Regions from separate parts of the Paenibacillus sp. FSL H8-0122 genome, predicted to be linked through region 3. Evidence: predicted binding sites of a transcription regulator. Region 3 holds the regulator's gene; each other region holds the start of a gene.
What was found. Region 3 encodes Rex, which represses fermentation and respiration genes when NADH is low (regulators of the CRP and FNR family bind a similar motif). Its sites were predicted from a motif close to TTGTGAAATATTTCACAA; they were not measured.

Region 1: NSS64_RS15590 (DUF1641 domain-containing protein) is a predicted target of Rex. The motif match lies at 1,886-1,903, and genes of this name have one in related genera.
Region 2: NSS64_RS19895 (flavocytochrome c) is a predicted target of Rex. The motif match lies at 5,039-5,056, and genes of this name have one in related genera.
Region 4: NSS64_RS31000 (formate/nitrite transporter family protein) is a predicted target of Rex. The motif match lies at 4,850-4,867, and genes of this name have one in related genera.

The regions. Positions count from the first base shown of each region.
Region 1 is NZ_JBBOTB010000001.1:3,541,204-3,548,622, forward strand. Features, by position in the region: gene NSS64_RS15585 (NAD(P)/FAD-dependent oxidoreductase) at 160-1,338, opposite strand; gene NSS64_RS15590 (DUF1641 domain-containing protein) at 1,370-1,807, opposite strand; gene NSS64_RS15595 (nitroreductase family protein) at 2,131-2,748, shown strand; gene NSS64_RS15600 (hypothetical protein) at 3,017-3,688, opposite strand; gene NSS64_RS15605 (hypothetical protein) at 4,262-5,248, opposite strand; gene NSS64_RS15610 (sigma-70 family RNA polymerase sigma factor) at 5,227-5,820, opposite strand; gene NSS64_RS15615 (X2-like carbohydrate binding domain-containing protein) at 5,998-7,419, opposite strand, start outside.
Region 2 is NZ_JBBOTB010000001.1:4,598,693-4,606,111, forward strand. Features, by position in the region: gene NSS64_RS19880 (flavocytochrome c) at 1-1,256, opposite strand, end outside; gene dcuS (DcuS/MalK family sensor histidine kinase) at 1,384-2,997, opposite strand; gene NSS64_RS19890 (FMN-binding protein) at 3,202-3,561, opposite strand; gene NSS64_RS19895 (flavocytochrome c) at 3,587-5,017, opposite strand; gene NSS64_RS19900 (hypothetical protein) at 5,202-5,660, shown strand; gene NSS64_RS19905 (response regulator) at 5,797-6,516, opposite strand; gene NSS64_RS19910 (lactate utilization protein) at 6,663-7,340, opposite strand.
Region 3 is NZ_JBBOTB010000001.1:1,942,894-1,950,312, reverse strand. Features, by position in the region: gene NSS64_RS08465 (AAA family ATPase) at 1-171, opposite strand, end outside; gene NSS64_RS08460 (hypothetical protein) at 164-706, opposite strand; gene NSS64_RS08455 (aminoglycoside adenylyltransferase domain-containing protein) at 932-1,699, opposite strand; gene NSS64_RS08450 (cell wall elongation regulator TseB-like domain-containing protein) at 1,974-2,495, opposite strand; gene NSS64_RS08445 (amidohydrolase) at 2,525-3,826, opposite strand; gene NSS64_RS08440 (redox-sensing transcriptional repressor Rex) at 3,816-4,466, opposite strand; gene dinG (ATP-dependent DNA helicase DinG) at 4,623-7,419, opposite strand, start outside.
Region 4 is NZ_JBBOTB010000001.1:7,208,372-7,215,790, reverse strand. Features, by position in the region: gene NSS64_RS31025 (DUF2164 domain-containing protein) at 1-45, shown strand, start outside; gene NSS64_RS31020 (GNAT family N-acetyltransferase) at 88-636, shown strand; gene NSS64_RS31015 (MOSC domain-containing protein) at 999-1,661, opposite strand; gene NSS64_RS31010 (GNAT family N-acetyltransferase) at 1,651-2,175, opposite strand; gene NSS64_RS31005 (MFS transporter) at 2,236-3,447, opposite strand; gene NSS64_RS31000 (formate/nitrite transporter family protein) at 3,922-4,749, opposite strand; gene NSS64_RS30995 (YncE family protein) at 5,171-6,334, shown strand; gene NSS64_RS30990 (FAD-dependent oxidoreductase) at 6,466-7,419, opposite strand, start outside.

The DNA.
Region 1 (7,419 bases), 1.6 Mb from region 3:
AAATCCTCCTATGAAAACATCTGTAGTATGTAAACATGATCATTATAGCAAATCAGCTTTCCTGCGGACACGTTTTCATTGAAAATTATTCCTTCTATTTAATAGAAATCCCCCTTAGGTTGCCACATGGCAGCCTCAGGGGGATCTTAGGATAAATGATTAATAGGCCAGACTGAACAAGCCATGGATATGAGTCAGGTAACGGATGTTGCTGGCTTCCTTCATCAGCGTGGCCGGCAGACCCTTCAGCGGAGTGGAGTTACCGCCGACAATGGCTACCCCGTCTTTGCGTCCGAGGCTGGCGAGTGTGCCGGAATTGACCGGGCTGAAGGCCTCCTGCGGTTTATCATTAAGATATGCGAACAGATTGTAGCCAATCAGCTCACCCATCTGCCAGGCGATCTGTGCCGTTGGCGGATAAGGACGGCCATCCGGTGCAAAGACAACAGCGCTGTCTCCGGCTATAAATACATTAGGGTGTGAAGTGGACTGCAGGAACTCATTCACCGTGGCCCGGCCACGGTTGACTTCAAGACCGGATTCGCCAACCAGCGGATTGCCCTGTACCCCGCCGGTCCAGACGAAGGTGTTCGCCACAATCTGCTGCCCATCCTTCAGATCAATCATATTGTCGGATACCTTCGTAACCGGAAGACCCGTCAGGAACTGCACCCCGCGCTTCTCCAGGCTGGCCGTAGCGCGCTCAATCAGATGATCCGGCAGGACGGGGAGAATCTTCGGACCCGCTTCCACGAGCAGAAGCTTGATCTCAGCAGGATTCACTCCATATTGCTTCGTCAGTTTAGGCAGAATATCGGCAATTTCGCCTACCAGCTCTACGCCAGTCAGACCGCCGCCGCCAATCAGAATCGTAGCATCTGCTGCGTTGCGGGTTTTGGAATAGTCACGAATCCGGTCTTCAATATGACGGCGAATCCGCAGCGCATCTGCTGCTGATTTCAGCACCATGCTGTATTCTTCAAGTCCCGGAATACCAAAGTATGCGGTGGTGCTGCCCAGACCGACAACGAGAGCATCATAGGTCAGCATGACGCCGTCCGAGAGAATAACCTGCTTGTTCTCCGGGGAGAACGAATTGACCTTGGCGATTTTCAGATCAATATCTTTACCGGCGAACAGCTTCGCCAGCGGCATGGCAACCGCCTGTTCAGACGCACTGCCCGCTGCAAGCCGGTGCAATTCCGTAATAATCTGATGTGTCGGATACTGATTGACTACTGTTATTTTGGCTTCCGCTTTGCTCATATATTTACGAATGGTTAAGGCGCTAAGCAGGCCGCCGTAGCCTGCACCTAGAATCACTATATGTTTTGACATGATCATTCCTCCATCATTAAGTATTACGGGCTTATTTGCCCGATTGACGTTCACCGCTGACCTGCAGATAGGCATTCATGAACCGGAGAGCCTTCTGTACCTGCGGGTCCTTGATCATCTTCATCATGCCGAACAGGCTGACTGTTTCGCTGCTTGCTTCCGCGCGGTCTTTCGCTTCAATGACTGTAGCCGCCAGATTCTTGGCAGTGCCCATCACAGGACCCGCCATTTCCTTAATCGCACCGACTGTATCATTCTTAAGTACTTCATCTGTGGCAACCGACTGCACAAAATCTAGTGATTTGGACAATACACTAACCATTTGGGTGATCTGCGGCAGCTGCTCGACCAGTACCATCAGAGATTGCTGAACCTCCGGCTTCAAGAGCTCTTTCAGCACATCCTCTTTGGGAAGAGCTGCTTCTGGTATTTCTTGTTCAGGAAGATTTTGGGTAACGGTTTGTGACATATCGAAGTCTCCTTTTACAAATCGTATTCTTACTTAATGACATCCAGGTGAAACTATGTGACTATTATAACACTCTATTTGTTATTATTGTCACAATCTTTTTGCCTTTGCAACCTATTTTTGTGATTATTATCACTTCCTTATCGGTTTTGTCGAAGTCAGCCGTTTAATCAGGTTAAATTTACAAATTATTATGTTTTTAATCATTGACGTACACAGAGAGTCGTGATATCTTAAGCAAGTAACTAAATGTAAGTTTATTAATTAATATCAGCAATTGATTATTACTAAGCAGCATACATAGTAAATGGAGGTAATGACTTATGAGTACTTTTTCCGAATTGGTGCAGGCCCGCAGATCGGCTAATAATTTCGTGGAAGGTGTTACCATCCCGCAGAGTGAGCTCGAAGAGATGTTCTCCCTCGCCCGTCTGGCTCCCTCGGCTTATAATCTTCAGCACACCCATTACAAGGTGATCAGCGATGACAGCGTGAAGGAAGCCATCCGCAAGGACGCGTATGGCCAATACAAGATCCACACTGCTTCTGCTGTTATTGTGGTGCTGGGTGACAAGAATGCCTACCTGCAGGCTCCGGAAATCTATAGCGGGCTTAAGCTGCTGGGAGCGATGAGCGAGGATGCATACGAGCAAACCATTCAATCCATCAACGATGCTTATACCGGGAACGATTCATTCCAGCGGGATGAAGCCATCCGCAACGCTTCTCTGTCGGCGATGCAGTTCATGCTGATTGCCAAGGATAAGGGCTGGGATACCTGCCCGATGATCGGCTTCGATCCGGAGGCTGTGAAGGCTACTCTCGGTCTCGGCGACCATATGGTTCCGGTAATGCTGATTACGATCGGCAAGGACAACCAGCACAAGATCAGACCGCGCGGCTACCGCAAGCCGGTTAATGAATTTGTTGAATTCATCTAATATGGAGTAAGGATGTACGTGTTCACTTGGGTGGACGCTCCGCGAACGGACCGTTGTTCCAATCGCTGTGCTCTCCAGATTTTTTTCATTCCCTATACGGTGAAAATCCGGAGACCAAGGCGACCGCTGCCGCTTTTCCACAATCAGTCCGTTCTCTCCACTGTTTAAGCGGGAAGCATATAAATTTCAATATATAAAAAAGGGTCTTCCGGCTAATAAACCGGAAGACCCTTATTTATATCATCCTGCCGTATTCTTCATCCCATACTCACCGGGCATACTGCAAAATCGCCACAGCCGCACGCTCCTGCCGCTCCACATCCGTGCTGTGCAGGGCCGCCTTCAGAACAGCCAGCGCGTGCGCTACTGTAGCTTCATCCACCTGAACGGAACAGGACCCGGCGTTACTCCCGCCATCCCCTGCCTGATTCCCAAGCCACAGATCCATTCGGGCTGCGGGCAGCACTCCTGAATAGGCAGTTATTCTGCTGTCAGAGGCAAGCAGCTCTGCTACAACCGGATTAACCGCTGCGAGGGGCAGACTCTTCAGCCAGGTGACACCGCGCCGGTGGGCTGTACTATCCTCTGGGCCGCTGTGCCGGGTATCATAGAAGTAATCGCCAAGATCCCCGAGATATACCCACTCTTCATCGGCGATCAGCACGTAATCCCCATCCTGCATCGCATTGACGAAGATGTCTAAGGTATGTGTTGCCCCCTCCAGTTCCCTCCCGCGATAGCCGGCGGCAGCTAACTTGCTGCTGATCTCTTCTCTGCTATGCTTCTCCAGATCACCCGTACCGGGATAACCTGCACATATATAATTATCCTCCAAAAAGGACTTCAGCAGCCCGCTGCCGAGTTCCTCAAGCTTCACCCCATACAAGCTCATTTCCGTATCCTTTCCCTCCAGGCAAAGCTGCCGGAGTCTGCGCAGCATTGAAACCATCCTTTTCATTATACAGCAAAGGCAGTGGGATTTGAATTCGGCAGATTCTAAGGAAAACGCAGAATAATAGCGCTTACAATACCTTTTTCCAAGTTGGGAGTACAAATTAAAAAATTTCAGCTTTTTACTATTCCACGCACGGACGGTATAATTCAGGTATCAGCTCAAGGAAACAGACACTGCAGGAAGAACATAAGCCAGGGCAGAATCTCTGGCAGCTAATCTTAAGCAGCGCTCCTCCTTGTGACTGAGACTATATCTTTGATCCTGACATTCCCGCCTGAAGTGAGTCCCTGCACGAAACGGTATGAGCTTCTTAAAGCTCACAGGCTTCACAATCCCATCCTATCGTGGTAAGCGGATCAGTTGAGAGCAGTTTGAATGTGCAGGATAGGCAAATATACTGCCACCTCGGACCATTTCTACCCGGCTGAGTACAAAGGATAGGATAAGGAGTCTGAGACTAACATGGGTATAGTGGTAACAATATAAACCTCTATTGTTGATGTACTGATCAACGATAGAGGTTTATATGTGTCTGCACGGTCTTACCGCCGCTCTAGGTTAACGCAGGCCTTCCGCCACTTTTAGCAGCATCTCTCTGGTGACTTCAGGCGATCCGGTCCCTACCTCATGCATTATATTTCTCTCCTCGTTCTCCCGCACCTCAATCCAGCGGATGTAAGCATAATAGCCATTGCTGTTATACTCATAGGCCTGGTGATCCTCCACATACAGGGCTTCCTCAGAATTTACCTTCAGATGCTCAACCTTTGTATCCGTCCAAACATCAGATGTTAGCTGTGCCCACGGTGTAAGCGGGGAATAGGTAACGGAGATGAAATCATTCTCGCCCTTAGGACCTTGATATACCAGCTCAGGACTTACCGTCCCAGCCAGCTGGTTGGGTACATTGAAGCTCTTAATCCAGGCATAATGCTCACCGGGCTTCAGCCGTTTGGTTAGAACATTGGTGTATTTTTTAACCCAGGAGTCATCGGTAATGCCCACCGTACTGTCGGATCTTCCTTCGGCAAAATGATATCCTTCCGGCAATCTGCCCGGCACGCTCAGCTTACCAGCGACAGGCTCTATAGCCTTCCTCCAGCTCTCGATATCCTTGAATATCTGCGGACGGTTAATCATACGGAGCTCTTTCATTCCGTTTGTCCTGGCAATTAACAGCATAGCCGATTCATTTACGGCCAGCTGAGACTGAATGTCTGCAATCACCCGCCGGGTCTGGCTGGCAAAGGCTGCAGACTCATTAGCGTCCTGTTGAATGTTCACTTCCAGTCCGGTTGCACCATAAGTAACCTTCCACAACCGCTCCGCGCCATAGACCACACCTCCGAAGAGCATCAGTCCGCAGAGTACCAGGGCGATCCTCGCTGTCCCGCGTACACGTACCGGCCGACCGTTATTTCCCCTTTGCTGCGGCTGATGAAATTGCTCAAAGCCCGCCGCTAACCGCTGCTCCAGCGGCTCCGGCATCGTTGTATGTTGTTTATACCTGTTGAACTCCTGCTTCAGTTGACTCTCGACAGACATGTCCATTCCTCCTTCATCTCATCGTCCGCTGTAAATGCCGAATGCTGCCGCAGCTTACGCAGCGCTTTATGATGCCTGGACTTAGCTGTCCCCAGCGGTATGCCCAAGGCTGAGGCAATCTCATCATAGCTGCACTCCCCATAGTAACGCAGGACAATTACGCTGCGGAGCTTAGGCGGCAGTCCGCTGACCAGCTGCATCAGCTCTCCCTGCTGTTCCTGGACCAGAAGCTGCGCGTCCGCCCCCGGATACAGACTCTCAGATGCATGCTCCCGGCTGCGGTTCATGAGCCGCAGCCTGCGCCAGCTTTTGCGGTTCCAGTTGCTGCATTGCCTGACGATCATACCGTTCAGCCAGGCTCCGAAAGGCCGTTTGCCGTCATACTGCGGCAAGCAGCGGAATAGCTCGATGTAGATTTCATTGACTACATCAGCCACATCAGCCTGCCGGTTCACCAGCAGACTGACGGTTCCGTACACCTGCTGCCTAATGGTGTTATGTAGTAAGGTGAAGGCCTCTTTATCTCCTTGTTCCAGCCTTTGCAGACATTCCCCAAGCTCTTCTTCTGTCATCTTCCTCTCCCCTCTCTATCTTGCTTACACTCTATATTGGTCCGCTGGCGGTAGAAGGTTCCCTTGGTATGCAATTTATTACATCCTGACATATCAAAAACCGGCTGCCCATGAATTTCATCATGTGCAACCGGTGATTCTGCTGCTGCCGGAAACTGCCCGGATATGAATTACAGCTTACAAGGGCTCATTGCCCCATACCAGACTGCCAGAGATATAGGCTGGAAGCTTGGCCCAATCCGCAGGAGCTGTGCCTGTAGAATTGAAGGAATAGTCATCGGACTGGTTATAATTGGTCCAGTCTACCTTGGACGCCCGCATCTGGATATCGATACTGGCTCCCGGAGCAAGCGTGCCTGCTGCAGCTGTGAAGCCCAGCTCCAGATAATGATCCGCTCCGCTCAAGGGTGCCGGAAGCTTCACGAACGTCCCTGTCACATTGGCGCTCCCTGCCTGGGACCAGTCACAGAAGAAATTCTGAGCCTGCTCGCCGTCACTGGTGTAATAATATCTGAGCTTCACATCGGCGAGGGATAGCGCAGCCGTCCCGGTATTCACCAGCTTGATCCGCGGGCTGAGGGCATTGACAGCAGCGGCCGTGCTGCTGTTGAACATCTGGACCTTCAGACCGCCATTCACCGGTGCAGTTGTATCGGCTATTGTAACTGTCAGCGTCTTCGAAGCTCCGGCGCTGAATTGGAAGCTCAGCGTGGTTGTCCCCAACGGCTGTGCCGCCAGATAAGCTTTGTGGATCGTCACAGCCGATCCGCTCAACGTATAATCCGTTCCGGCGGTTAACGCCGCCGAACCATTTTTAATAGAGGCTAAAGTATTCCCGTTCAAGGTCATCGCTACTTCGATGTCGCTCTGGTTCCCTGTCTTCTTGTCGAAGCTGGCCGTGACCGGTGTGATGGTTGAATCATTAGCCGTTGTGGTCGTATCCGCCACCGTAACCGTTAAGGTCTTCGCCGCTCCGGCACTGAAATGGAAGCTTAGGGTGGTTGTTCCCACAGCCTGTGCCGCCAGATAAGCCTTATGGATCGTCACTGTGGAACCACTCACCGTATAATCCGTTCCAGCGGATAATACAGAAGCACCATTGGTAATGGAATCCAAGGTATTCCCGTTCAAGGTCATCGCTACTTCGATGTCGTTCTGATTCCCTGTCTTCTTATCGAAGCTGGCCGTGACCGGCGAAATTAATGAGCCTGCTGCCGGAGGATTCACCGGATCAGCATATAAGGTCCCGCGTCCGTTGGTCCCAAGATAAACGCGGCCATAGACGCGCGGATCTCCTGTAATCGCCATATTAATTCTGGCATACTGATGATTATCATCATTAATCCGCACCCAGCTGGCTCCGGCGTCATCCGAACGGAAGACTCCTCTAACGCCATCAATCTGGGCTACCGTATAGAGTGCCATATAATTCTCACCTGGTGCGGCCTTTCCGAACCCGATCAGGTCCGCTTCTTCCACATTGCTCAGCTTCGTGAAGCTGGCACCTGAGTTGGTAGAATGCCAGATGCCGTACTTATCCAGCGGGTGTCCTCCGGCAAACCAGATATCGCCTTCCACGCCCGGCGTGGCCTTCAGGCT
Region 2 (7,419 bases), 2.7 Mb from region 3:
ACCGCACCGTTCCAAGTATCCACGGTAGTCTTAAGTGCAGCAGCCGGAACCTTCATCTGATCCGCCAATGCCTCGATGGTATCTGCGGTCTTGACCACACCCATCTTGATGTATTGATCCACTGCTTTGACACGGGATTTCACTCCGGCATCGAACACGAGATAAGCGGATTTCTCAGGAAGCGTATTAATTGAAGCTGTTACCTTGTCACGGGTGTCCATCTCGTTGCCGAAGCGCTTGCCCTCAGCAGATACGAGAATAGCCCCTTCGCCCCGGACCGCTTCACCGATCAGGTAGGATTTCTCCTGCTGTACGGTCGGGTGAACCTGAATCTGATCCAGGTCTACGGTAGTTCCGCCGACCTTCTCGATCATGGCGATACCGTCGCCCGTGCTGCCAATCTGGTTAGTGGTGACCAGGCCTTCCAGGTCCGGTCTGACTTTGGAGATCAGCTCCTTGTTGGCACCGAAACCGCCGGTGGTTACGATAACTGCTGCTGCGCTGATCGTTTTGTCGTCGGCCTGGTTGAACAGCACCTTCACGCCGTTCACCTTACCGTCCTGTACCGTAAGCTCCTTCACATCCGCATTGACGAACAGCGGAATTCCCTGCTCCTGAACATTGCGGACGAGGCCTGCTACAAGATATTGTCCCACTGCCGAGCCGTCTTCAGGACGGTGCGTACGCTTCTCCTTCATTCCGCCGGTAATCGTAATATTGTTCAAGCGGATTCCGATGGAATCGAGCCAGTCAATGGCCCCTGCGGATTGATCCACGAAGAAGTGCAGCAGCTCCTTATTGTTCGTATCATGTCCGCCCTTAAGGGTCTCTTCATAGAACAGTTCGTTGCTGTCTTCGATGCCCTGCTCCTTCTGGAACTTGGTCTGCGATGCATTCATTCCCGAGGAGGATTTCGTAGTATTGCCGCCAGCTACCGGCATCTTCTCCAGAATGACCGGGTTCATGCCGGCCGCTTTGGCTTCCAGTGCAGCAGACATTCCCGCACCGCCCGCACCGACGATGACGATATCATATTTATCTTTTAACTGATCGTACGGAGTATAGCTCGCTTCGGATGCTCCCGACACGGCCTCTGCTGTCTCTTTAGGTGCAGCCGTTGCTGCAGGCTCTGTGGTCGCGCTGCTTGTTCCCTTGCTCTCATTCTTGCTGCTGCCCGCATTGTTGTTTCCGCAGCCTGCAATAACAAGCATAACGGAGAGAACGAGGATAAGCGCCGCTGTTAATCTCTTATTCATGTGAGTTGTGCCCCCTTGTGCATATTTTCACAATTATCATAGCGTCAAAGAAGCGGTTTGTGGAACCTTCCGTAAATTATTAAAGAGTTTTGTAACTAAAGTAAGCGGGCATATGGACCTTAAATGTTCACATCCCCTCCTCCTCCTTCACCTCATAAGGCACATCCACGATAAAATGCGCTCCCGGCCCGCAGCCGGCGGCAAGCTCAAGATGGCCCTTGAGTTTGTCCACACTTTTCTTCACCAGATATAGGCCGATCCCCCGCTGTTCACCCTTGGAGGAGTAGCCCTGAACGAAGATTTTCTCCTTCAGGCCTGCCGGAATTCCCGGACCGTTATCGCTAACCTCGCATAGCAGCCGCCCTTCTTCATATTGAAAAGCAAGCTCCACGCGCTTCACGGGTTGCTCGCGGAGCTCCCCCAGCGCCTCCAGAGCATTATCCAGCAGATTGCCGGCAATCGTAATCAGCTCATGAATCACCTGCGGATCGGCCGGCTCCGGCAGATAGCTGTCCCCGGTCAACAGCAGCTCGATTCCCGCTTCGCGCGCCCGGCTCAGCTTCCCCAGCAGAAATCCGGCCATCACCGGGTCCTTGATCTGTCTCGTAATCGCCCCGATCTCCTTCTGGTAGTTGCTTACCGTCCCCAGAATATATTGCTGCAGCTCATCATACAGGCCCATATGTGTCATGCCCATTATCACGTGCAGCTTGTTCATGAACTCATGGGCACCGGAGCGCAGCGCTTCTGCATAGACCGAGACTCCCGACAGCTTCTCCGCCAGCACAGCCAGCTCAGTCTCATCCCGGAAGGTGGCAATCGCGCCAACAATATTACCGTTAACACGGACAGGAAGGCTGTTCACCAATAGAGAGCTGTCTCCCAGCTCCAGCTCCCGGTCCTGTATTCCTTCTCCCTCAGCCAATACCCGCTCCAGACCCAGCTCCGGCCAATACTCGGCAATCTGCCGGTTCATGGCGCTCCCGCCAATCCCCGCTGCCCTCAGAAGCCGCTGCGCCTCCATATTAAGGATGGTGATCCGCGCCTCCTGATCTACGGCAATAATTCCCTCGCGCGTGGATTCCAGCATCGCACTGCGTTCCTGGAGCAGCTTGGAGATGTCCTCCGGCTCCATCCCGAACACCATCCGCTTGATCCGGGCTGCGAGGATGAATGCTCCTCCCGCTCCAAGCAAGGCTCCCGAGACCAGAATCGCAATAATCGTCCACTCATTCATCAGGACCAGCCGCTCGACCCGCTCCAGGGACAGACCGGCAATGACCACTCCCACCTGATGCCCCCGGTTGTTATAGACCGGCACGAAGCCGCGCAGGGATCTGCCGAGCGGCCCGGCCCCTTCGGAGATACTCTCCCCTCCGCGCAGCGATATCTCCTGACCGCCTCCTGCAAAGGGCAGACCGACCAGCGAGGCATCCGGATGGGAATAGCGGATTCCCTTCATATCTGTCACTACCACGAACATAATATCATTACGGCGGGCGATTCTTGAGGTGTAGTCCTGAATCTCCTTGCTGTTGCCTTCACTGAGTCCCTCCGAGACCAGCGGAATCAGGGCGATGGTACGGGCAATCGTAATCGCCTTATCCTCCAGTGCCTGCCGGGTCTGCGGAATAATCTGATTGCGGAAAATAAAATATAAAATCAGCAATACCAGCAGGACAACGGCAGACGCCATGACGGCAATCATTGTGCGCAGACTGTAGCTTTTTTTCCTGGCCACTGGTGCGAAGACCTCCCTTCATGTCCCATGTTCCTATACCATTCGAACTATATTAGTTGAACCTGAATTTGTAAAGCTACTCCCGGGAATCGCTTCCTGGGGATGGAACTATGCAGCAAGCCCAGCCGTTCTGCCGGAGACAGGAGGGCTGGGCTTGCTCGGGTGATATGACCACAACTCTTTTATAAGCAATTGAATGATGACTTACTGCTTCTTGGCCTGTTCCAGCGCCTGGGTCACCGCTTCAATAATTCCGCCGCTGGAGCCGGAAGCACCGGAGAGGGCGTCTACGCCTTCTGTGGTTTGCTTTTCAATAATTTCAGGAATCGTATTCTCCACGGCCGCATCGATCATCGCCTGCGTCTCCTTATGCTCCTCTACGGTAATAGCGTCGATCTTCTCATCCTTGATCTCTACCGCCACTTTAATATCACTCTTGACCCCTTTGCCTGTACCATCATATGTCCCGTCCACATACTTGCCGGAAGCTGAAGAGCAGCCCGCCGTTAGTACTGTTGCAGCCGCGAGGGCAGAGAACAGCAAGGTTTTTGTCCACTTGTGCATGAGTAATTCCTCCTTCTGAAAGTTCCTATTTCTTAAGTGCCTTCACAGCTTCATCCGCTGCAATCCGCCCGAAGGTAGTGATGTCTGCCAGTGCATTACCGCCCAGACGGTTCGCGCCGTGTACTCCGCCGGTTACTTCGCCCGCAGCATACAGCCCGGCAATGACCTGATCCTTGGTATCCAGTACCTGAGCCTGAGTGTTAATCGCTACTCCGCCCATGGTATGGTGAATTCCCGGTGTTACCTGAATCGCATAGTACTTACCCTTTTCAAAAGACAGCTCAAGATCCGGCCGTTCAAACTCTGTATCCTTACCGGAAGCAACGAAGCCATTATACGTATTCAGTGTATCTGCCAGTGCTTTGCCGTCTACACCGATCTGTGCCGCCAATTCTTCAGGTGTTGCCGCTTCTTTGACCAGATCCATTCCAAAATAAACCTCGGTTGCCTTCAGGTTCGCACGCAGCTCATCATTGAAGATCAGATAAGCTACTTTGCCGGACTGGGCCAGAATATTCTGGGACACAACATCGCGGGTCAGCAGTTCATTCGTGAAGCGCTTGCCTTCGCTATTGACCAGAATTGCACCGTCTCCGCGTACCCCTTCTGTGATCAGCACGCCTTGATTCGGAATGGTGGTCGGATGAATCTGAATCTCCTTCATGTCTACCAGCTTGGCACCGATCTTCTCTGCCATCGTTGTACCATCGCCGGTTGCGCCCGGATGGTTAGTGGTGGAGAACCCTTCCAGCTTCGGCTGGTACCCCTTGATCATGTCCATATTGGCTCCAAAACCGCCGGCCGCCAGAATAACGGAATTCGCACTGATCGTGTACTGCTTGCCATCCTTATCCGTCACCTTCACTCCGGTAACCACGCCGTCCTTATTCTTGACGATCTCATCGGCAGTCGTCCGCAGGCGCACATCAATTTTGTACTCCTCCAGCTTCTTCTTCAGCGCGACTACGATGAAATTCCCTGCCGCTTCTCCGCCTGCCGGACGGTGAATCCGGTTCACGCTTGCCCCGCCTGCGCGTCCCACCTCAGACAGCTCGGCTCCATTCTCCTTCAGCCACTCCACCGAAGCCGCCGCGCCGTTCGTAAGCGTTCTGACCAGATCCGGGTTGTTAAGGTTCTTGCCGCCCTTCATGGTATCCTCGAAATGCAGCTCCGGACTGTCCTTGATTCCGGCAGCCTCCTGATAAGGTGTTCCTGCCGCATTCAATCCGCCTTCCGCACGGACGGTGTTTCCTCCAAGCATAGGCATTTTTTCGACTAGTATCACCTTGGCTCCCTGATTATGCGCTTCAATGGCAGCAGTCATTCCCGCGCCGCCGCCGCCGATAATTACGATGTCCGTAGACTCCCCTTTGGTGCTGTTACATGCAGGCAATACCACCAGACTTGCCAGCAGCAGCCCCTTGCCCAGCAGGCTTCCCCATCTCTTTCTGTTCATTCTGTTCTCCTCCAATTGTAATTGTGCATATTTTCACAATCATCATAACCTGAAGGAGCCCTGACAAGAATATTTAGTAATTAAAGAAATGATAAAGTAAATAAAGGTAGTGAATTTGCTTGAATGTGTTTATAGATTTATAATTGGAGCTTATACAACCGTATCACTAGGAGGAGCAGAAACTATGGAAAAAAGCGAAAAATATTGGCTGGCCGGTGCTGTTCTGGCAGCAGCCGGTGTCTCCCTGATGAGCTACACCGCGAGCCGCTATACTTCATTCAAAAGAGTAGTTACCCGAACCGTCCGTCTGGAAGATATCGCCGCTCTGGAAATTACCCGCCTGTCTTCTGTTCCCGGTGAACAGAAGGACGTTGTGCTTACTGAGCCGGAAGCGATTAAGCAGATCTACGATGATTTCTCCGGCGTCCGCCTGATGAAATCCGCCCGCAATGTGAGCACAGACAACAAGTACAGCTATTACATTACCATTGTCCAGGCCGACCGGAAGCAGCGGTTCGACATTATTTTGAAGGGCAAGCATCACATGATTATCTATGACAATGACATGAACAACCCGCACCTGGTAGCCTATAAAATCATTAACGAGTTCAGTCCGCTGGCTCTGCAGCAGGCCTTCGAGTGATGCTGCACACGCTTATGTATGGCATAGCTTAATAGCTTAATTAACCTTCACAGCTACTGTGACGGCTATATGGAGTCATGGAACGCCTGGGGCAGCCTTGAGGCAACCGTGACTCCGTTTTATTTAAAGAGAACACTCACAAATATTTACAGATAAGTTCATGCCCTTCATGTCTCACCTTATACATATACACCGGCCTGCCTACCGCCCCGTAGCTAAGCTCCATTTCCAGAATCCCTGCCTCCGTCAGAAAAGCCAGATATTTGCGGACCGAGATCCGCGAGATGGGCGCATGGCTGCTGATATCCTCCGTGGAGAACACCGGGCTCTCCAGCCGGTTAATCGTGCTCCAGATGCTCTCCAGTGTGCCTTCGGCAAGTCCCTTGGGCAGCGGCAGGGCAGCAGTCTTCTCCTCTTCCGTCCCGAGCGAATGCCGTAGCAGCTTATCCAGCTGCTCCTGGCTGAGATGCTCCTTGTGCATCAGCTTATAATCCTCACGATACGCCGACAAGGCCGCCTGAAAGCGGGCAAACTCAAACGGCTTGATCAAATAATCCACGGCCCCGTTCTGCAGCGCTTTGCGGATGCTGGCATTGTCACTGGCGGCGGAGATCACAATGATATCCACCTTGCTCCCCTGCTCCCGCAGTGCAGAGAGCAGCTGCAGCCCGCTGACACGCGGCATATAAATATCCAGAAGAATCAGATCCACCTGCTGTTTCTCCAGCAGAATCAACGCCTCATCCCCCGTCGCCGCCCAGCCCGCATACTCAAAGCCCGCAACCTGCTCCAGATAATGGCGGTTAAACTTCGCCACCATCGGGTCATCTTCAACGATTAGTACTTTAATGTTCATGGGTTCTCCTTGTCTTTTGTGCAACTATAACTACAACTAATATAACATTGCGGCGGGGAATTTTGGAGGGAGGTGTGCTGAGACATAGAATCAAAACTAACAAAAAGACACCAATTCGAGAAATTACCCGAGCGGTGCCGAAAAAATTAAAATCCCAAAGATTCACCAACGAGGATAACCTTTATTCTCCCCGCTGTTTTACACATTCTTGTTTCGACGATGTAAGAACAGATACAATCCTCTGATTTACAATCTGCACAAGCACCATTGATTAGGCAGGGCGTTTTTTGCGGTGAATGTAAAAATGGGCTGGACGAACTCGAAAGACGGTTTGCGTTAATGGGAGCGGCATAGGTTCTGGCTCTGATCACTGCATCTTCAGCGGTCTTGCACACCTTATTCATCCCGACGACAGCAACCACACTTCTCGGTCCAAAAGTAACCGCTGCCGCCCGATTGCCCACACTGTCGATATTGACCAGTATCCCATCTTCACTAACCGCGTTGAAGCTGGTTAAATAGGTGTCGCACAAAAGAGATTGGCGCATGAGGTCATAACGTTCCTCCATTGTCTGCGCTGTATCACGATCAATGACTGCATAGTTGCTTTGGCGTACCCGGTCAAGAAGCCCGATTTCCTCAAGCGTGACTGAACCGCCCCAAGATACCGAAGACTGTTCCGGAATTAAGGATAGCGCCTTTTCCGCAGCTTCTATGGCGTTGTCACAGTAATAGGCCTCAAATTTTCTGCTTTGCAGATTTTTCATAACCTTGGAGGCTAACAGCCGGTTTCTCGCTTTGATTGAATCTTCTTTCGTTTGCATTGCTCTTCCTCCGTTCTGACGTTAGACAAGGTGGCTAAACTTCGTGTGTATGTATGATTAATATAGTATAGTGGAAATA
Region 3 (7,419 bases):
ATCTGCACCTGCATTAACCGTCAGACCGCCACGGGCATGGGCAATGAACAGGAGCGCGGCAACCATACCCAGCGCTATGATTACAGGGAAGATATTAATCCCCACAAAAGCCATAAAAATCAGCATGACCGGAACGAATCCGGCTACAACCTCTTTCCAGTACTTAAACATTGTTCCACACTCCCATCTTGGCTGCTGCACGCGGCAGAATAATGAATTTGCTCTCTGTGCCGTTGCTCAGGCTTACATATACATTATTGTCGTCAATCTCTGTGGCGGCTGTAACCCCGCTGTACTTGCTGTCCTGCTCCTTAAGTCCGTCCAGCTTCGCTGGTATCAATGTATACTTCCGGCTCTCCATCGCTTCTGCTACAGAGAACATCGCTTTATCCCAGTACTCATCCAGCAGCTCGCTCGGCTTCTGCTCCACATCCAGCTTCAGGGTCCGTCCGTCAATAGCAGTGCTGCCTTCTCTTGATACATACTGCACCAGTTCACGTAATTTCGTGCCCGGCTGCAAATCCAGTTTCAAAGTGACCTCATTGCGTTTAATAGTAATATGGGAATCCTTCACTCCCTCGTAGGATGATACCAGCTTCTGCAGCGGCTCCTGCACCGCGAATGTACGGTAAGAATACCAGCCGCCAAACAATAATGCAGCAGACAGCAGAGACGTTAGCAGTACAGGCATGAGACGCAGTTTCAAGAAACGTCCTCCTCTCAAAAATGACCGAGCATAACTCTATAATAAAGACCATCCAGCGTGTCTAGCGCCCTTCCGAGACTGACATGCTCTTAAGCATGTCCTGATACAAGTAGTAGTATATCACAGGTGTATATACGATTTTACATAAAGTTGTGAATATATTTAAAATTTTTGATACTAATTTCTGGATGTTTCATGCACTTATCATTTTTGCCCGGCCCATCTTCAGTTCGCAGTCCGCTTGATTTCAGCCATCATATATTCCGCAAAATCAGTTAATTCGCCCGGTTCATAGCCTTCGGCGTCCCCCGCACCGCTATATTCCTTCAGACACTGTCTAAGCAAACCGTGATAGACTTCAGGCAACTGCTGCAGCCCCCACTCCCCGCCTTCCTTCTTGGAAGAAACATGACCTTCCTGCATATAATAGAGTACCCTGCATAGATTCAGTGTGTAATACACCGGTGATTTCTTAATATTCTGCGGTGCATCATCGATATCCCTGATAATGGAATCCAGATAGTACCTGTTGTCTAGCGGCGCAAAGGCCTCGCGGATCGGCTCCCCGTACAAGATAAACCCGCGATGGTAGACTACTGTAAAATGCGCCGCCAGATCAGCATCCTCAAAGCCGCCGCACAGATAATTCTCATCAGCTCTGTACCGCTCTACATGTGCTTCCGAAAAGTGAAATTCAAAAGGCGTAGGATACACAAAATTGCGCAGGTATGTCTTAAGGACGATAGATAGTTCAATTCCGCGCTTATTCGGCAGACTGTCATGATAAGCTACAATACGCCTGGCAAGTCTATGACTGACCTCTGCGGGCAGCTTGTCATGTACGACGATCAGCAGATCGATATCGCTGGTATCGGGGTGAAAACAGCCCATCGCCAGTGAGCCATGCACGTAAATTCCCGACAGATTCTCCCCCAGCTCCTCCTTGAACAGATCCACCGCCTGATACAAATATGCCAATATTTCCAATTTCATCAACCTCCTTGTTACATTCAACATGCAAGTTATTGATAGCAGATTAGGGATTACTTTTAATATATCAATTGATATATCTCAGAAGTGAAGGGGTACCGATTTCCTTCATCCCTCACCGTCAAAATAATAAAATAACCCCACAAAGTGGGGCTTTAGCGTAGGTGTTGACTCAGGTACTTTGCGGGGACCCCAAAACATATAAATTTATCTGTTAAAAAAACGGGAGAACAGATAAACTGTTCCCCCGCATGTATTCTTCCGCTGAGCGCTTAGCTTAACGGTTCGGCAGACTGTACCCCTCACCGATGGCGCTGCCATCCTTGAAGCGGTAGAAGCTGTAATAGAATCGCCCGTCTTTTTTGTAAAATAGCTGCCAGGCATATTCCCCGTTGTATACACCGGGCAGCAGCCGTTCAATCGTAATGTCCGGCAGCTGAGCGGCTATGATTCCACGCATTTTCTCTTCTGAGGTGCCATTGCTCAGTTCCTCTGCATACAGGTCGTTGTCGCCTCCGGCAGGCTTGCCCTCCAAGGTGAAACGGACCCACACCATCAGATCGGTCCCTGCTTCATTTTTACCGGTCAGCACCCAGTAGATCTCATTCTCATTCCAGACAGATTTCTGGGCCTTGGTAACCTCTGTTAGTCCGGCACGCGCCCGGGCCAGCTCCTTGGCCTCACTCCGCTCGTTCCACTGGTCCTTCATAATGTAGGCATAGAACTGGCTTAGTCCGAACAGAAGGAGCAGCACCACGGTAATCCCCAGCCAGATCCATCTTCTCCTCTTCTTCTTCACCACGCTGCTTCCTTTCCCGTTTCCCTGAATTACCGTTTAAGCAGGCTCTCGAACGTCTCCTGTGCTTTGCGGCGGATGGCTTCCTCATCAAGTGTCAGGCATTGTCCATGCTTCACAACCTGCCGGCCGTTCACCCATACATGCTCCACATCCTTGGCACTTGCCGAATATACGGCATGGGAGAGCAGATCGGTATGCGGCAGCAGATGCGGCTGGTCAATATCAAGTGCGATGAAGTCGGCCTTCATTCCTGCGGCAAGCCGGCCTACCCCGCTTAGGAAAATAGACTGCGCCCCATACTCCGTAGCCATCAGAAGCGCCTCAGGAGCCGGTACCGCTGTGGGATCACCGCTTACGCCCTTGTGAATCAGAGCCGCCAGCCTCATCTCTTCGAACATATCCAGATTATTGTTGCTTGCCGCGCCGTCTGTACCCAGGGAGACCTTAATCCCGGCTCTCAGCAGTTCAGGAACACGCGCAACCCCGCTGGCCAGCTTCAGGTTACTGCCGGGGTTATGCGACACGCCAACGTTATGGCGGGCCAGAATCCCGATCTCTTCATCGTTCAGATGAACCCCGTGGGCAATGAGCGAAGGACGGGTGAACATCCCGAGCTTCTCCAGATGTGCGACCGGACGCAGGCCATAGTCGGCCACGTTCTGCTCCACTTCATGGCGCGTCTCGGACATATGGGTGTGCATTGGCAAGTCCAGATCATGGGCAGCCTGCACAAACTTCATGAAAAACTCTGGAGGACAGGTGTACGGGGCGTGCGGCGAGAGCATGGTCGTAATTCTGCCATCAGCCTTGCCGTGCCAGTTACGGGCAAAAGCAATCGCCTCAGCGAGCTTGGATTGCTGTACCTCTTCCGGGCATAGCCCAATTACGCCGCGCATCAACACCGCACGAATACCGGACTGCTCGGTCACTTCCGCTACCCGGTCCATATGATCATACATATCGAGGAAGGTGGTTGTGCCGCCCTTCAGCATCTCCAGCACGGACAACGAGGTTCCCCAATATACATCATCACCAGTGAATTTCTCTTCCATCGGCCACATCTTCTCCTGCAGCCAAGACTGAAGCACCATATCGTCGCCGTATCCGCGCAGCAGTGACATTGCAGTATGACCATGGGTATTGACCAGACCAGGCATGAACAGCAGACGGCTGCCGTCTACGACCTGTGCGCCATCCTCCACTGCCGGCTCAGCTTCACCTATGTAAGTAATCAAATCATTCTCCAGGGTCATGTACCCGCTCAGAACCGGCTTGTCACTGCCCGGAACCAGGAAGTGCCCATTCTTGATTATCGTGATCTTACTGCTCATCTTCAGCCTCATCCTTTCCATCATGCAAATAATAAGCCAAGCTCTGCAGATCTGTGGTGAAATCTGCGGCATGAATCCGGATATTGGCAGGCGTCTTGAGAATAACCGGTGCAAAGTTCAGAATCGCCTCGATACCGGAATCGACAAGAATATCAGCTACGTTCTGGGCTTCGCTGTCGGGCACGGTAATAATCCCGATCCGGATGCCCTGCGAGCGGATTGTACTGCTTAGCTCCTCCATCGGCTGCACAACCAGCGAGTTGATCTGCTGGCCTACCTTCGGCGGATAGGCATCGAAGATGGCAGTAATCTTCATCGTATCCTTTAAGTAAGCGTTGTAGTTAGACAAGGCATGACCGAGATTACCGGCTCCAACCAGTGCAACATTAATTTGCTGGTCAAGCTTCAGGATATGGCGGATCTTCTCAATCAGATAAGATACATCATAGCCGATGCCTTTTCTGCCAAAATCACCGAAATAAGCCAAATCCTTGCGGATCTGGGCGGGATTCAGATCAAGCTTCTGGCCCAGCTCCTGAGAAGAGACTGTGGAGATTTCACGTTTTTGGAGATCGTTCAGGAAACGCAGGTACACTGGGAGCCTGCGCACGACGGCCTCCGATATTTTATCCGATTTCATGTATTCTCCTCCTTCAAGTTGATGTAACATCACAAATTCGCTTCATGTAATGCCGATTATAGCAACCGTGCCCCGCCGCCTGCCGGAGTGGCAGGGCAGGCGGGAACGGATCTTCAGGTTAATCATGACTTATTAATAATAGCAATAGCAGATGAATTAGGAAACCCCGCCGTCATCCAGCCATTCGGCAATTCTCGGGACCATCTGCTCGGTGAGCATATGCTCCATCTTGGGACCGGGGAGCGAGTACAGGAAGTACTTTCCGTAATGCGATTCAATGACTCTGGTATCGTACACAATTACGATGCCCCGGTCCTGCGCCGTGCGGACCAGCCGCCCGAAGCCCTGCTTGAAGCGGATGACGGCCTGCGGCACGGACAGCTTCATGAACGGATTCTTCTTCTGTGCCTGAAGCAGCTCCGACTTCGCTTCTGCCAGCGGGTGATTCGGCGGCTGGAACGGCAGTCTGACAATCGCCAGGCAGGTCAATGCTTCTCCCGGGATATCCACCCCTTCCCAGAAGCTGCTGGTACCCAGCAAGACCGAAGCCGGGCTATCCTGGAAGCGGCGGATCAGCTTGCTCCGGCTGCCGCCTTCCACGCCTTGTCCCAGCACCGCAATATCCTGTGAGGCAAGCGCCTCCTTCAGCGGCTCATAGACCTGGCGCAACATCTTGTAGGAGGTGAACAGCACCAGCATCCGCCCCCGTGTTGTTACAGCTGTCTCGGCAAGGGAGTGCACGAGGGTGTCCACAAAGCGGGCATCCCCTATACTTCCCTTGACGCTCGGGAAGTCCCGGGGAATGACCAGGAGCGCCTGCTCACGATACTTGAATGGTGATGGAAGCAGTGCAGTCATCAGACGCCGCTGCTCGGCAGCCTCGCCAAGACCCAGGTTATCGATCATGAACTGGAAGGATTTATCCACGGATAAGGTGGCCGAGGTCAGGATAATGCTCTTCTTCTTATCGAAGAACAGCTCCCTAAGCTGGGTGCTGACATCTACGGGAACAGCATACATTTGCAGCGACTTACCCTTATAATTACCGCTTCCCTCCAGCCAATACACGATATTCTCATCATTCAGGCTCATGAAGAAGCGGATCTGCTCTCTAATGGATGCCAGATCTTTGAATAACCCGCCGATATCGGTCACAAGGCTGTCTGAGGAGGATTGGCTGTCCGTGTCACGCATCTCACTGAGCATTTTGTCGCCCTTGCGGATGATATCGCTCAGACTGAGGTTCAGTGTATTCTCAAGGGCAGCCAGCTCCTCCCAATCCTTCGGCTTCTTGCCCGGCTGCAGGCGTGCCACCAGCTGGCCTGCTTCACCGGCCCCGGCATCGCTGCGCTCGGGCAGCAGGCTGAAGAGCCGGTCACTAAGCGCATCCCAGGACTCCTTCACCGTCAGCAGATCTGGATAGATCCGGTCGATCACGCCGCTCCATTCGGAAGCCTGCTCACTGCCCGAAGACTGCAGACTCTGGCGGAGGGCAGGCAGCTGCCCGCTCCGGCTATCCTTATAGAGACGGGTGAGGGTATGGGCGAATGTGAAATATTTCATCTGCATGCCAAGATGCTTGCCGGCAATATCCTCCAGATGATGGGCTTCATCAATCACAAGATGGTCGTACGCCGGAAGAAGCTGATGCCCGGCTTTGACATCTGCGAACAGCTTGGAGTGATTGGTGACCACCACATCGGAGATCCCGGCTTCATGCTTGGCCCGGTGGTAATAGCATTTGCGGAACCAGGGACAGGCGCGTCCCAGGCAGGAGTCGGTATCACTGGCTACAGTCTCCCAGAAATCGCCGCCCCGCCCGCTTAAGTTAAGCTCCTCATCATCGCCGGTCGTCGTCTGGGTTAGCCAGACGAGCATTTGCGCAGCGGTGAGCGCTTCTTCCCTTGGACTCGTAAAGTCCTTTTTGTTCATTCTATGTTCGAATTTGCGCAGACACAAATAGTGCCCTCTTCCCTTAAAGATGGAGGCCTTGAACGGGAACGGCACAACACTGGTTAAGAGCGGGATATCCCGCTCCCGCAGCTGGTCCTGAAGGTTAATGGTATGAGTGCTGACCATCACCTTCTGATCACTTTTCACACTATGGTAGATGGCCGGAAGCAGATAACCCAGCGATTTGCCGGTGCCTGTTCCCGCTTCAATCAGCAGATGCTTGTCCTGCTCAAGCGCTGTAATGACCTCATGGATCATCAGCTCCTGGGCTTCCCGGCTCTCATACTGGGGAAGAACAGCCTTCAGCCGCTTGGTTACCTCATCCATATATTCTTCAAAGGTAATATTCTCCAGCGGATTGACGCTTCCTTCCTCCCGTGGCACAGCCAGCTCTGCCCAGTCCCCCACAGCCAGCGCAAGCTGGCGGTAGAAGCTCAGCTCACCTTCCGGCTGAAAGGTCTCCATCTCCCGCTCCCGCAGCAGACCGTCGAAATACCAGGCCAAATCACTGTCTTCGTCCGCGAACAGCTCATTCAGCCGCTGAATCGTCAAGAGCGGCAGACTCTGCAGCTCTTCCAGACATTTGAGCAGCACAATAGCCGTGGCAAGCGCATCACTGTCCGCCTGATGGGGTCGGTCATGCGTAATGCCGAAGTGGCTGCTTACCGCGCCAAGCTGATAGGTGCTCAGCGAGGGAAAGCATATTTTGAGAAAATCGATCGTATCCAGAATCCGCCCCTGAAACGGCAGATAGCCGCAGCGGTCCAGCGCATTCTGCAAAAAATGAAAATCAAACGCGACATTGTGTCCGACGAGGACGACATCATCCAGCAGCGGCACCAGCTCCATCATCATCTCATCGAGCTCCGGCGCATCCTGTACATCGCTGTCTGTAATTCCGGTCAGGCCCGTAATAAAAGGAGGAATTGGCGCTCCGGGCTTGACATAGGAACCATACACCCGGGAGATCGTCCCGTCTTCTTCTATAATGGCAAGGCCA
Region 4 (7,419 bases), 5.3 Mb from region 3:
GCTCTGGAGGAAGACATCTACGCCTTGGAGTGGAGGAAGCGTTAGTTCAGCGTGGGTTATATCTCATAACGTATAGGGGGCAGCCGCATGTTTAATTATGTCATAGATGAAGAGCTGAAGCTGAAGCTGCTCATGCCGGAGCATGCCCGTCAGATGTTCGCTCTGGTGGAACGCTCCCGCCACCGGCTCAGGCAGTGGCTGCCTTGGGTGGACGGCGTAACCGAACAGGCCCATCTCACCACGTTCATTAAGAACTCCGTGAAGCAAGGCATTGATAACGGCGGGTTCACCGCCGGGCTGTGGGTCCGGGAGGAATTGGCCGGTATTATCGGCTATCACGAGATTGACTGGCATAACCGCTCGGTCGGCATCGGCTACTGGCTGGGCGAAGGCTATGAGGGACAAGGCTATATGACCAGCGCCTGCCGGGTCTTTGTCGATTATGCCCTGCTGGAGCTGGAGCTCAACCGCATCGAGATCCGCTGTGCCACAGGCAACATGGCCAGCAGAGCGATCCCCGAACGGCTGGGATTTATCTTCGAAGGGGTCATCCGCCAGGCGGAGAAGCTGCCTGCCGGTTATGTGAACCACGCGGTGTACGGCCTGCTGCGCAGCGAATGGAAGCTGCTGGGCTGAAACTAACTATTTTATATAAATTGAACTAATGGTTTTTATGTTTTAGGATTATCCGTGACTCCAGAGAAGTTTTGGACTTCCGGCCGCTGTTGTCTGCAGATTTCTTGATTATCCCGTTTTTAACGGTTGAAATCCGCATACAAAGGCGGACGCTACCGCTCCTCCAGTTCCAAAATTCCCCTCCGCCACTTTTCCTTTAACTTTAATATTTTAGTTCAATCTATATAGTTGGACTTGTTCCACTTGTTTGCGGTTATTTGCTTGAAGTCGGCGGATTAAGATATGATTTTCCATTTATTTACTTCGCAGGGCAGAGCGGGTGGCCCAACTCTCCTAGCTGCTCTGCCTACTCCGCTCCCGTCCTAGCCCTCCGCCGCATCCAGCCATCTCTGGAACCGTTCCCGGAGGCCGGCCGCAAGGCTCTCCAGTCCGGCCAGCTCCGCAAGGCCCGTATGATCCTTGCGCCCATGCTCCATCGAGTACAGAACCTGCCTCACCGGGATACGGCCTGCTCCGCCCGCAAGCTTGGTAATCCGGTCCCCGGCCGCAAGGCTGCCTTCGCGCAGCACGCGGAGGTAGAAGCCGCTGTAACCGGTAGACAGCACCTGGGCCGGCATATCCGCAGGTCCATGCTTCTGCGTGAGCTTGAAGCACGGGAAGCGCGGCTGGCTCACTTCCAGCAGTGCTGTACCGATCTCAAACACATCCCCGATGCACACCTCGGTCTCCAGCAGTCCGCGCGCCGTGATATTCTCGCCGAAGGCGGAAACCTCCAGCTTCCGGCCAAGCCACTCCTCCCAGTGGGCATAATGCTCCACCGGATAGACGCAGACTGCCTTGTCAGGGCCTCCATGATTGACCAGATCCGCTTGCCCGTCTCCGGTGAACCCACTCATCCGAAGCGCAAGCGGCCCGGCTACCGGCAGCTTGTAGATTCCGGTGTCCAGCGGCTTACCGCGGTACTCCACCGTCTTCGGCTTGCCTACATTAAGCGAGACGACTTGCATCTTCACTTCACTCTCCATCCCCTTCTCCTCCCGTCAGCCTGCAGCTCATGAATACTTCATCCACATAACGTCCGCTTAAGTAGAATTCCTCCCGCAGCCGTCCCTCTTCCTCGAATCCGCATTTGCGGTAAAACTGAAGCGCCGGTGTATTGCAGGAGAGCACACGCAGCCGCAGCTTGCGGATTCCATGCCTCGCAGCATGGCGCTTGATCTCCGCGATCAATCGGCTGCCTACACCCAGCCGCTGAAAGCGCGGGTGCACAGCGATATTCACCTCGCATACATGGCGGTTGCTCTCCATCCCGCTGGGACAGCCGAAGCCGACATAACCGCATAGCTCCCCGTCCTGCAAGGCCACAAGCTGGGAGCCGGGCGGCGCATGCAGCAGATAGTCCTCCCGCGAGCGCCACATCAGCGGACCCGGGGTTGTATTCTCCGTCCAGATCATATTATCGAGCACGATCAGCTCACGGGCATCCTTGATTTCGGAGGGCCGGATAAGCAGTGCAGCATCTCTGTTAATTGGTTGCATTATTATACACCCCTTGCCTTACTAAGCAGTTAGTAAAAGGATTAGTTGCAGCATGAACGATTATGCAGTCCTGCGCTCAAGCTGTACAGCAGAACGGTTCATATAGGCGTGGAGCGCGAAGAATCCTACGGACAGCACAGCCATTCCGCAAGCGAGCCAGCCGGTTGGCGCAAGACCGCCCCTGTCGAACTGAACACCCATCAGATAAGGCCCGATGACACGGCCGATTGCGCCAATTCCGCCGCTCAGTCCGAGATAGAACGGCGCGCTGCGCTGGGCATGCTCCGAGATGAAGGAAGGCATCGCCGGAGAGATCAGCATCTCCCCAAGGGTAGCCAGCACCATACCCAGCAGCATCCCCGGATAGCTTGGCATAAACAGAATTACAGCATACCCGCCCAGGTAAAAGACGGCGCTTGCTGTCATCTGCGCGGTTGACGTCTGCGCGAACCCGCGCTTGATCAGGCTGACCAGCGGCTGCGCCGCGAAGATCAGCACGCCGTTCAGCGTCCAGAGGAAGCCGTATAGCTGCTTCGACCAGCCTTCCGAGATAATGAACGGCGAGACTCCGCTGTTCCAGATCGAATTGCCGATCAGCAGGAACATCGAGCCCACCGCCATGAACAGATAGATCCGTATATGGCCGAGGAGTCTCCAGCCCGACACTTCATGCTGCGGTTGCTTTTTCGATACTGTGCTATGAGCCGGTGCCGTCCCTACCTTGCGCAGATAGACGAAGAAGAATCCGGCAAATACGGCCGAGGTCACCCCGTTGAGCACAAAGCTCAGCATATAATTGCCCAGGAAGCCGCTCAGCGCGGTTCCCAGGGCTACCCCTATATTATTGGCAACATAGATGATATTGAACAGCTCTGCGCGCTGCTCCGCGAACCGGAAACCGATAAACGCCTGGATCGCCGGGAGGGAGAGGGAGTTGAACAATCCCATCAGACCCATGACGATTATGAATACGCTCCAGCTTCCGCTCGCCCACGGGAGGGCAAACAGCGTCAAGGCATTCATCGCTAATGCGCCGACAATCAGGCGGTTCACTCCTACCTTATGATACAACGAACCGCCCAGCAGCTGACCGGCAATCCCGCCGAGTGACTGCACCAGCAGCACAATTCCCGCGTCCTTCATACTGCGTCCCAGTTCATCGAATACATACATTGTAACCAGCGGCCACATCAGCGCACTGCCGGTAGCATTAATAAGACTGGCAATCAAAAATACTTTAATTTCCTTCGGATAGGCCTGCATGAATCTCATATCTTGTCTGTCATCCCCTGTAACATAGCTGTCATTAATCCATCCAGTATCATCCCAAAACAGGGGGCGGGGCAAGCATACGCGTTAATGCTGTATCGCGGGAAACCAGGGAATTATCCTATTGAAAATCAATCCTGTCTTCACCGCCGCCAGCGATATTAATATTCTATAACCCGCTCTTTCACACGTAAAGAAAAATACCTCGCCCGCACTGATTCGTTCCCCGGAAGCCGGGGTAATGATCCATATGAAACACTCCCTATTTTATTCACCGTGAGATCCGATTTCGTTCCCCCGAATCGGATTGCACGGTGAATTTTGTTTTGTCCCGAGGATGATCCTGCTGTACCCGATACAAAAACACTCCCTGTCTCTACGAATCCCTTGGTGCAGGGTGCCGAGAAGCAGGAAGTGCTTAGGCCAAGCTATGTTACAGACCAGCGATGTGATTCACACCGGGTCAAAATCTGTAGATTAAGCGTGTTTCTTCAAGCCCGCAGCAGGTACGCCTGCGGCTGGGCTCACAGCACCCGGCTCCTTGCGCAGATAAGCCATCCAGTATGCCGCAGCCACGAAGATCGCGCCGCCCGTCAGATTGCCCAGCCAGACCGGAACGAAGTTGGCCACATACTGGCCCCAGGTGAAATGTCCTTCGAAGATCGCAGCAGGGATAAGGAACATGTTAGCTACAACGTGCTGGAAGCCGATGGCTACAAACGCCATGGTCGGGAACCAGATACCGAGGATTTTGCCGCTGAAATTGTCCGCCCCGTACGACAGCCATACCGCCAGCGCTACGAGCCAGTTACAGCCGATCCCGGAGATAAAAGCCTGCAGGAACGTAGCATCGATCTTATGCTCCGCCATACTTACCAGCTTCTCCAGATACACGCCATCTGATGTAAGACCAACGATGTGACCGAAGAAATAAGCGACGAATAAGGCACCCGCCAGGTTGCTGAGTGTGATCAGCACGAGGTTCTTAATGACTTCCCAGAACGAAATCTTCTTCGCAATAAAAGCCAGCGGCACCGCCATCATATTCCCTGTCAGCAGTTCCCCTCCGGCAAGCAGCACCAAGATCAGTCCGACCGGGAATACGGCTGCTCCGATAAAGTTGGCAATGGACCCCCACTCGGCAGGCGCACCTGCAATGACACGAATATCCAGCAAAAATCCGAGCGCGATAAACGCTCCTCCCAAGAAACCAAGAATGAGTACAGTGCTGAGCGGATTATGTGCCTTCTTGATTCCGTTCTCTACCGTCACTTCAGCGATTCCCTGCGGTTTGTTATAAGCCATGATTCCTATCCCCTTCGAATTACTTAAAATTTGTTCCTTTATGCCATTGTAACGTGATCCCAATCACATTTACGTGATAAAAGTCACTATCATAAAAACCACGTGAAAGTTTTCACTGACATGTCAAATTTACCATAAAAGCTGGTGCTGCGGTACAAAGAGAAAACGGATGCCTCCCCTAAAGAGGCAGTTCTTTCCTACGGGCTTTCCTCGTGGGATTCTATTATTCTTCGTTATTTCCGCCCTTTTTGACAATCTGGCAGGACATTATGCTAGTCGGGCTGGAGAATTCATACATACCCTACAGCAGACTTCCAAATGCGGCATCCGTATTCCATCTGGTGCGCCTGCCCATCTGGCCAGCCGGTCCTCCGGGTCCGGGAAGTCCATCCGGTTCAACACCAGGAAAGGGGATTAATCCATGAATTCAAACAAGACAGAAGCAAGCAACAGGAAATTACCCTCACGCGATCCTTATGTCTACGTGACTTATGAAATTGACTATCAACATGGCTATGTCGCTGTTATTGATCCTGCAGAAGATCGGATCATCAAGCGGATTCAGGTAGGTGCGAACCCTGGCGCTATGGCTATGGACCCCGACGAGAAGAAGCTATTCGTAGCGAATACCCGCATCGGTTCGCTCTCCATTATTGATACGAGATCCCATAGCATTCTCAATACGGTTCCCGTGGGCAATATGAGCTCCAATCCTGCCCGTCCCGTTGCAGTCTTGGTTGCTTCGAATGGCAAGAAAGCCTATGTGGCGAATTATGGAGATAAGAACGTTACGATTATTGATTCTCCTACGAATAAGGTTTTGAAAAATGTGGATGTCGGTCCAGGCCGGCCTTTCGCCTTGGCGAGCAATGAGAATAGCTCCTATATGTATGTAGCCTGTAAGGTTGCCGATGGAAGAGATTATGTCGCCGCCATATCCATTGAGGATGACAGCGTTCATCCATACGGGTCCCAATTTCAGCTCACCTTTGACACGGCACACAATCCACTGGTCGTCCACCCGGAGGGGTATTCGCTAATCGCTCTTGGAAAGACCGGTATGCTCTGTTTTTATGACGGTGATGTACAAGGCGAGCCTACGACCTCAAGTTTGCTGGACAACACAGTATCCGGCGTCTACCTGGACAACAAATTATTGTTTTGCACCACGGAAAACGATAGAGGCTATCTGAAACTATTTAATGACCTGTACGCTAATTGGATGGGAACCATATATGGCAATAGTCTCCCGGATATTCCCAGTTACAAAGGCCAGGATAAAATTCGCTTTTCGCGTACGCAAGTATATATTGGTGTCACCATTCAACCAACTTCTTTACCGACGGGAGGTCTGCAAATCTTCAACACTACACGCGCCCAGACCCGGTTCGTTCCGCTTACTTCTGTCGGCGATCTGGCATTCTTCTCCGACACTAAGGCTTATGTGGGAGAATCAAGAGCGATTCGCCCGATTGATCTGACAACCGCAAACGCAACGGCCCTGCCTGCTATTGAGATTGGACCCACAGACAGCAATCCTATCGCCGTCAAGAATATAATCTCCGGGTATCGCAATCAATCGTAATCGACACGTATCGTTAAAGTTGAGCTGCCTCAACAAGTCGAAGTTGACTTGAGAGGCAGCTCTCCTTGTCTATTGCCGCTTCAAAAAAAGAGCCCTGAATGGGCTCCGGCAGAACATTTTATATTTTACAATTATGCGTGTACTGGCTCTTTGACTGCAGCAAGTTTCGGCAGAGCCTGGAGGCCTGCGGTGTTCAGGAAGTTCCAAGGCTTGTTGTAATGCGGCTGGAAGAAGAAGTCGATGAAGGCCAGCTGGTCCACGGTCATCTTATTCTGGATGCAGACCGATACGGTATTGATCGACTGCGTCAGATCCATCTTGGACATAATCTGCGCGCCCAGAATGCGGCGGGTGGCACGGTCAAAGACCACTTTTACCTGAACCTGCTCGAAGGTCGGCATGAACTCCGGACGGTAGTTGTCGATCAGCATGACACTTTCCGCATCCATCCCTTCAGCCTTGGCAGCCTCTTCAGTCAGTCCGGTTCCGGCAATATTGTCCTCGTAGATCTTGATGCCCGATGTTCCTTGCGTACCCATGTAAGGGATCGTGTTCGAGACCAGATTGCGGGCAACCAGCGTTCCCATACGCACTGCGTTGGTGGCCAGCGGGATATACGCATGTTTACCCGTCGGATTGTAATGAATCGCACAGCTGTCACCGGCAGCATAGACATCCGGCAGGCTGGTCTGCATATAATCGTTAACCATAATCGCGCCGTTCGGCAGCATATCCACTTGACCCTTCAGCAGCTCGGTATTCGGACGGAAGCCGATGCAGAGAATCACCAGATCCGTCTCATGCTCACCCTTGCTCGTAATCACCTTGGTCACTCTGCCGTTCTCACCAGCGAAGGAGGCGACCTTCTCGCCCAGCGCCAGCTTAATGCCGTGATCCTCAAGCGACTGCTGGATCGGTGCGGTGAACTCTTCATCGAGATATTTGCTCAGGATGCGGTCTTCCCCATCAATCAGCGTAACTTCCTTGCCATTCATCTGAAAAGCCTCCACCAGCTCGACCCCGATATATCCGGCACCGACCACAGTAATTCTGTTCACCTTCTGCGCTTCTTCGATAATGGTGTT